Cupriavidus taiwanensis LMG 19424: one gene and its partner. The main gene of each other region encodes a partner of the protein of the gene in region 2 in a complex. Links are inferred from orthologs where the notes say so. Each region holds a gene or a part of one and is shown on either strand. Other genes may lie near its edges.

What was found. Proteins that work in one complex are often made in the same cells at the same time.
Region 1: the proteins of eno (region 2) and RALTA_RS10105 are in contact, whole or in part, in a solved structure (PDB 2FYM), measured with the Escherichia coli proteins. The link is inferred for Cupriavidus taiwanensis LMG 19424 from one-to-one orthologs.

Annotation. Positions count from the first base shown.
Region 1 is NC_010528.1:2,200,520-2,204,698, reverse strand. What follows is about bases 213-3,823. They hold RALTA_RS10105 (Rne/Rng family ribonuclease), read right to left. Parts: upstream 3,509-3,823; coding sequence 413-3,508; downstream 213-412. Also shown: GTP 3',8-cyclase MoaA, read right to left, coding at 1-186. UniProt on the Escherichia coli protein: Endoribonuclease that plays a central role in RNA processing and decay. Required for the maturation of 5S and 16S rRNAs and the majority of tRNAs. Also involved in the degradation of most mRNAs.
Region 2 is NC_010528.1:1,199,848-1,203,280, forward strand. What follows is about bases 1-2,865. They hold eno (phosphopyruvate hydratase), read left to right. Parts: upstream 1-720; coding sequence 721-2,010; downstream 2,011-2,865. Other genes in these bases: kdsA (3-deoxy-8-phosphooctulonate synthase), read left to right, coding at 1-221; RALTA_RS05575 (DUF1330 domain-containing protein), read left to right, coding at 312-605; ftsB (cell division protein FtsB), read left to right, coding at 2,179-2,520; RALTA_RS05590 (hypothetical protein), read right to left, coding at 2,578-2,865. In the rest of the region: more of RALTA_RS05590, read right to left, coding at 2,866-3,000; Hsp33 family molecular chaperone HslO, read right to left, coding at 3,156-3,433. UniProt on the Escherichia coli protein: Catalyzes the reversible conversion of 2-phosphoglycerate (2-PG) into phosphoenolpyruvate (PEP). It is essential for the degradation of carbohydrates via glycolysis.

The DNA.
Region 1 (4,179 bases), 1.0 Mb from region 2 along the record:
GGGCATGCAGTAGACGCAGCGGAAGTTGCAGCGGTCGGTCACCGAGATGCGCAGGTCATGCAGCGGCCGGCCGCGGCGGTCGGCCACCAGGCCGGTCGGCGCAACCAGGTTGCCGGGAATGCTGGGCGTCATCGAGCGGTAGCGATGGTCGCGCAGGTCGAAAATCGGGATGACGGATTCGGTCATGGCCTGTGGGTGGCACGGCGTCCGGGGAGCGGGACGGCCACGCATAAAGCGATGTGGCGCGGGCGCTCGGGGGGCCGGATGCGTTCTGCTGCCATTCTAGCCGAGGCGGGGGCGGGGCATCCGCATCCAGCGGTGACGGCGAGGATTCACCGGGTGCGCCGCCGATGAAAAAAGGGGACGGCGTGGCCGTCCCCTTCTTGCCTTGGCTGCAGCGCAGCGGCGTCGCTTACTGCTGCGATGCCATCTGCACTTCGCGGCTGCCGGTCTCCACCAGGATCATCGGACCCTGGGGCAGCGGGGGCAGCGGCTTGCGCTCGCGCGGCACGCGCGGGGCGGGCACGATGCGGGCGGCGGCTTCCTGCGCCGAGCGCAGCTTGTCGCTGTCGGTATGGACCCATTGCAGGCCGGCGCTGGCCAGCATCGGCTCCAGGTTTTCCAGCACCGCCGGCGCGGCGGCGGCCGGTGCCGGTGCCGCGGGCTCGGCCGCCGGAGCGGCTTCCGCCTGCGGCGCCAGCACGGGCGCCTGTGCCGGTGCCGGGGCTGCGGCCGGCACGACCGGCGCGGCGGTCTCGACCGCCGCGCTGATGGCCGGCTCGGCGATGGCTTCGGCGGCAACGGCTTCGGTCACCGCCACGGCCACCGGAGCGACAGTCTCGGCGGCTGGCGCGGCCACCGGCTCGGCCACCGGAGCGGCTTCGGCCGCCGGAGCCGGCGTCACGTCTGCCGGCACGGCGATGCGGATGGCTTCGACGGCTTCCGCCGCGACCGGCGCGGCCACGGCCGCTTGCGGCGCGGGCTCGGCGGTCACGCCGGCTTCGACGCTGGCCGGGGCGAAGCCTTCGGCCGCGGCGCCTTCACCTTCACCTTCACCCGATGCGCCCTGCACCGACTCGTCGCGTTCGCGGCGATAGCGGTTGCGGCCACGGCGGTTGCGGCGGCGGCGTTCCTCGCCTTCGGCAGTCTCGGCAGCGGCTTCGGCACCTTCCGGCAGCTCGGCACGCGGCTGGGTCTCTTCGGTCACGGCCTGGGGCAGCACGCCCAGGGCCTGGGCGGCAGCGATGGCTTCCGGCTGCGGCGCTTCACCGGCTTCGGCTTCGCGCAGTTCGCTGCGCTCGCGCTGGCGTTCGCGCTGGCGCTCGCGGCGTTCCTGGTTGCGGTCGCGGCGGCCTTCCTGGCGTGCTTCGGCGCGTTCACCCTGGGCGCGCTCGGCTGGCACGGCCTCGGCCTGGCGGGCTACCGCCGGCGTGGCCTGGCCTTCACCTTGCTGGCGCGGCTGGCGGCCCGGGCGTTCGCCACGGCCTTCGCGCTGCTCGCCACGCTCACCGGCCTGGCGGTCGCCACGCTCGGCGCGTTCGGTGCGTTCGCCGCGCTCGGCACGTTCACCGCGCTGGCCACGGCCCTGGCGCTCGCCACGTTCGGTGCGCTCGCCACGCTCGCCGCGTTCGGCGCGCTCGCCACGCTGGCCGCGCCCTTCGCCACGCGGACCGCGCTCACGGCGGCCCTCGGCGCTGCGGGTTTCCGCGGCGGCGGCGGGCTTGGCCGGCTCCACCACCGGCGGGGTGGCCGGGCGGGCACCGAACAGGCCCTTCAGCCAGGCGATAAAGCCACCGGCTTCCACGGGCTTGGTGGCCGGCACGGGCGGGGCCACGGGCGCGGCTTCCGGACGCGGGGCGCGCTCGGGGCGCGGCACCGAGACCGGGGCAGGCTGTTCCGGCGTGATGCCCTTGACCGCGGCTTCCTGGCGCGGCTTGGCTTCTTCCTTGCGGCGGCTGCTGTAGCTGGTGTCGGCTTCCAGTTCCTTGGCGGCAGCCTCGGCCATCTTGTAGCTGGCGGTGCTGTCTTCCAGGCGCGGGTCGTCGTGGCGCAGGCGCTCCAGCTTGTAGTGCGGCGTTTCCAGGTGCTTGTTGGGAATCAGCAGCACGTTGACCTTGAAGCGCAGCTCGATCAGGTTGATTTCCTGGCGCTTCTCGTTCAGCAGGAAGGCAGCGACCTCCACCGGCACCTGGCAGTGGATGGCGGCGGTGTTTTCCTTCATCGCCTCTTCCTGGATGATGCGCAGCACCTGCAGGGCGGACGATTCGGTATCGCGGATATGGCCGGTGCCATTGCAGCGCGGGCAAGTGATGTGCGAGCCCTCCGACAGCGACGGGCGCAGGCGCTGGCGCGACAGCTCCATCAGGCCGAAGCGGCTGATCTTGCCCATCTGTACGCGCGCGCGGTCGTGGCGCAGCGCGTCCTTCAGGCGCGTTTCCACGTCCTTCTGGGCCTTGCCCGACTCCATGTCGATGAAGTCGATCACGATCAGGCCGCCCAGGTCGCGCAGGCGCAGCTGGCGGGCGATCTCGTCGGCGGCCTCGAGGTTCGTGCGCAGCGCGGTTTCCTCGATGTCGGCGCCCTTGGTGGCGCGCGCCGAGTTGACGTCCACGGAGACCAGTGCCTCGGTGTGGTCGATCACGATGGCGCCGCCCGACGGCAGCATGACCATGCGCGAGTAGGCGGATTCGATCTGGTGCTCGATCTGGAAACGCGAGAAGAGGGGCACGTCGTCCCGGTACTTCTTCACGCGGTTCATGTTGTCGGGCATCACCACGCTCATGAAGGCGCGGGCCTGTTCGTAGATCTCGTCGGTGTCGATCAGGATCTCGCCGATATCCGGCTGGAAGTAGTCGCGGATCGCGCGGATCACCAGGCTGGATTCGAGGTAGATCAGCAGCGGGGCCTTGTTGTCGCCGGCGGCGCCGTCGATGGCCTTCCACAGTTGCAGCAGGTAGTTCAGGTCCCACTGCAGTTCCTCGGCCGAGCGGCCGATGCCCGCGGTCCGGGCGATGATGCTCATGCCTTCCGGCACGGTCAGCTGCGCCATGGTCTCGCGCAGTTCCTGGCGGTCTTCGCCCTCGATGCGGCGCGACACGCCGCCGCCGCGCGGGTTGTTCGGCATCAGCACCAGGTAGCGGCCGGCCAGCGAGATGAAGGTGGTCAGGGCCGCGCCCTTGTTGCCGCGCTCTTCCTTCTCGACCTGGACGATCAGTTCCTGGCCTTCATGCAGGGCATCCTGGATGCGCGCGTTGCGCACGTCGATGCCTTCCTTGAAGAAGGCGCGCGCGACTTCCTTGAACGGCAGGAAGCCGTGGCGCTCTTCGCCGTAGTTGACGAAGCAGGCTTCCAGCGAGGGTTCGATACGGGTGATGACACCCTTGTAGATGTTGCCCTTGCGCTGTTCGCGCCCGGCAGTCTCGATGTCGATGTCGATCAGCTTCTGACCGTCGACGATGGCGACGCGCAATTCCTCCTGTTGCGTCGCGTTGAACAGCATGCGTTTCATCGCAATACCTCACTCCAGTGTCGCGGGTGGCACCGTCTGGGCGGTGTCCGCGGCGATCCATGGAGCACGCGAGGGAGCGAGCGAGGCGCGAGAATTGCCGGAAAGCGCCGCTGCGCAGGACATGCGGGCGGCTGGGCGCGGGTGAAAGAGAGCGATGACGTCGGGGTAACGACCGCAGGGCAGGAGAGAACGCCGGAGGCTGCTCTTGCGCAGACATCCGGCGCATTCCCGTGCCGGAGGCGATGCTGGGCGCCGGCGCAACCAGCACCGGCGGCATCGCGGCCGGCCGCGGAAGGCCTAGACGCGTCAAAGAGCAAATTTTTCGGACACGGCAAGGTTGCCGTTGCTGCCTGACTTCTCCTGGCGGGCGCACCTACTACTTCTTGGAGTTCTGCGACCGGGCGCCGGTAACTTCCAGTCAGGCGGCAGGTCAACCTGCCGGCCGGCACCGTTTCCCGGTGCGGGCGGGACTTCTCTCACCGAAGCGGATGCCGGCTGCGGCATCCGCCTTTAAATTCTGTTTTACCTGAACACTCAGTTCCCACGTCACCGCCTGCCGTGCCGAAGCCTCCTTTGGGCGACTTCCTGCATGCCGGCGGCACCGTGCGTGCTGCTTTTGCTGCCATTTGCCCGTCTGGCGCTTGGCGTAACGCGAATTGCGGGAGACGGGC
Region 2 (3,433 bases):
GCGAGTTCGTGCCGGTGCTGTCGCGCGCCGCGGTCGCCACCGGCGTGGCGGGCCTGTTCATGGAAACGCATCCGGACCCGAGCAAGGCCATGTCCGACGGCCCCAACGCGGTGCCGCTGTCGCGCATGAAGGAACTGCTGACCGTGCTCAAGGAGCTCGACACGCTGGTCAAGCGCGCCGGCTTCCTGGAAGACAACTTCGGCTGGCCGGCCTGCGCCTGAGCCCGCCCGTTTGTCGCCGCCGCGCCGGCCACGGATGCCGGCAGTGACAAACCATATCGAAAGACAATACAAAAAATCGGGAGATTCTCCATGGCCGCGGGCTTTATCATCGCCTACGTCGACGTGACCGACCCCCAGCAGTACGAGGAATACAAGGTGCTTTCGAGCCGGGCCATGCAGATCCATGGCGCCGAGGTGCTGGTGCGCGGCGGCCGGACCGAGCCGCTGGAGGGCGAATGGGCACCGACGCGCGTGGTGGTGCTGAAATTCCCCAGCTATGACGACGCCAAGGCCTTCCACGATGGCGAGGCCTACCGCGCCGCGCGCAAGTCGCGCGAGCACGCGGCGAAGATGAACATGATCGTGGTCGAAGGCGCCGCCTGAGCCGGCTGGCGCCAGGCAGCCGTCATGCGCGCATCGCCTGCGCGCATGACATGCGCCTGACACGCGCGCAGGTTGAAGTGATCAGCAGCAAGAATCAACAGTCAGAGAGGAATTCATGAGTGCAATCGTAGATATCATCGGTCGCGAGGTTCTCGACTCGCGCGGCAATCCCACCGTCGAGTGCGACGTGCTGCTGGAATCCGGCGTGATGGGCCGCGCCGCGGTGCCGTCGGGCGCGTCGACCGGTTCGCGCGAAGCCATCGAGCTGCGCGACGGCGACAAGGGCCGCTACCTGGGCAAGGGCGTGCTGAAGGCGGTCGAGCATATCAACACCGAGATCTCCGAAGCCATCATGGGCCTGGACGCCTCCGAGCAGGCCTTCCTGGACCGCACCCTGATCGACCTCGACGGTACCGAGAACAAGGGCCGCCTGGGCGCCAACGCCATGCTGGCGGTGTCGATGGCGGTGGCCAAGGCCGCGGCCGAGGAAGCCGGCTTGCCGCTGTACCGCTACTTCGGCGGCTCGGGCGCAATGCAACTGCCGGTGCCGATGATGAACATCGTCAACGGCGGCGCGCACGCCAACAACAGCCTGGACATCCAGGAATTCATGGTCATGCCGGTGTCGCAGACCAGCTTCCGCGAAGCCCTGCGCTGCGGCGCCGAGATCTTCCACGCGCTGAAGAAGATCCTGGCCGACAAGGGCATGTCCACCGCGGTGGGCGACGAAGGCGGCTTTGCCCCGAACTTCTCTTCGAATGAAGAGTGCCTGAACACCATCGTGCAGGCCATCGAGAAGGCCGGCTACCGCGCTGGCGAGGACGTGCTGCTGGCGCTGGACTGCGCCGCCAGCGAGTTCTACCACGAGGCCGAAGGCGTGTACCAGCTGGAAGGCGAAGGCCTGAAGCTGAGCTCGACACAGTTCGCCGACTACCTGGCCAACCTGTGCGACAAGTTCCCGATCGTGTCGATCGAGGACGGCATGGCCGAAGGCGACTGGGATGGCTGGAAGACGCTGACCGACAAGCTGGGCAAGCGCGTGCAGCTGGTGGGCGACGACCTGTTCGTCACCAACACCAAGATCCTGAAGGAAGGCATCGAGAAGGGCATCGGCAACTCGATCCTGATCAAGATCAACCAGATCGGCACCCTGACCGAGACCTTTGCCGCCATCGAGATGGCCAAGCGCGCCGGTTACACCGCCGTGATCTCGCACCGCTCGGGCGAGACCGAGGACAGCACCATCGCCGACATTGCCGTGGGCACCAACGCCGGCCAGATCAAGACCGGCTCGCTGTCGCGCTCGGACCGCATGGCCAAGTACAACCAGCTGCTGCGTATCGAGGAAGACCTGGGCGATATCGCCAGCTACCCGGGCAAGGGCGCGTTCTACAACCTGCGCTGACGGTTTGCCGCGTCGTTCCCGCGCCAGCGGGAGCGGCTGCGGGTGAATGGGATGGCGGCGGCCGGGACTTCCCGGCCGCCGCCGTTTTTGTATCGAAATCTGCCTGGCAATTGCCTTCCGGGCGGAGTTCGCAGATCATTGTGCGGAAATTCCTGTCCGCCACTTTTCATGCGCCTGATTTCCCTGCTGTTGTTCGTGCTGCTGCTTGCCATCCAGTATCCACTCTGGCTAGGCAAGGGCGGCTGGCTGCGCGTATGGGATCTGAACCGCCAGCTGACCGAGCAGGGCGCCCGCAACCAGACGCTCAAGCTGCGCAACGCCAAGCTGGAAGGGGAAGTGGCCGACCTGCAGGACGGCACCGGCGCCATCGAGGAGCGCGCCCGCTATGAGCTGGGCATGGTGCGCGAAGGCGAGGTCTTCGTGCAGTTCGTCGCGCCGGCGCCCAAGGTCAGCGCCACGCCGCCGTTGCCGCCGCCGCCGAATTCAGTCGCCGGCCGGGGCGGCCACTGAGCCGTTCACCGTGACTGCCGGCGGCTGGCTTCAAGCCCGCCGCAGTCCCTCACCGCCTCACCACCAGCCGTACGGATAGCCGCCCCAGCCCCAGCCGGGCATGCCGACGCTGACGCCGCCGCCCCAGTGGCCGCCACCCCATCCGCCGTAAAACAGGTTCCAGCTGGTGTTGGGATAGGCATAGGCCGCGCGCGCGGCCGCGGCCTGCTGGTCCAGCGCGATCGCGGCGGCCTGGTCGCGCAGCACCTGCTGGTTCAGCTCGTCGAGTTTCTGCCTGTCTTCGGCGCTCAGCGGCGCCGGCGGTATCGCGTTGGGTGCCAGCCGCGCGGTAGGCGGCGAGCCATTGGCATCGCGCGGGATCTGCACGCAACCGGCAGCCAGCAGCAGCGCGCCGAGCGCGGCGCAGGCCGCGACGCCGCGCCGCGGATGACAGGCACGGAATGCGAAGTCAGGCAGGGGAAGGTTGGCTCGGGCGGACATGGCGGTTCTCAGGCTCGCTGACCGGCAGCTGCATGCTGCCATCGTACAGCCGTTGGACCCGGCGGCAAGGCCGATGTTTCCGCGGCGCCGCCCGCCGGCTGGCGCGCATCGCCCGCTCGGTGCGGCAGCGCACGCAGGCGCTGCCCGAGGCCGGATCAGTGGTGCTGGCTGGCGCCGGCGCCAGCGCCGGTGGCGACCGGCGTGGGCGAGAACAGCTGGGCGCAGTCGACCGGATCGAACTCATAGCGCTGGCCGCAGAAGTCGCAATGGATCTCGACATGGCCGCGCTCGGCGATGATGCTTTCGATCTCGGCCTGGCCCAGCGACTGCAGCATGCCGGCCACCTTCGGGCGCGAGCAACTGCAGTAAAAATGCGGCGTCAGCGGCTCAAACACCCGCAGGCCGGTGTCCTGCAGGTCTTCCCAGAACAGGC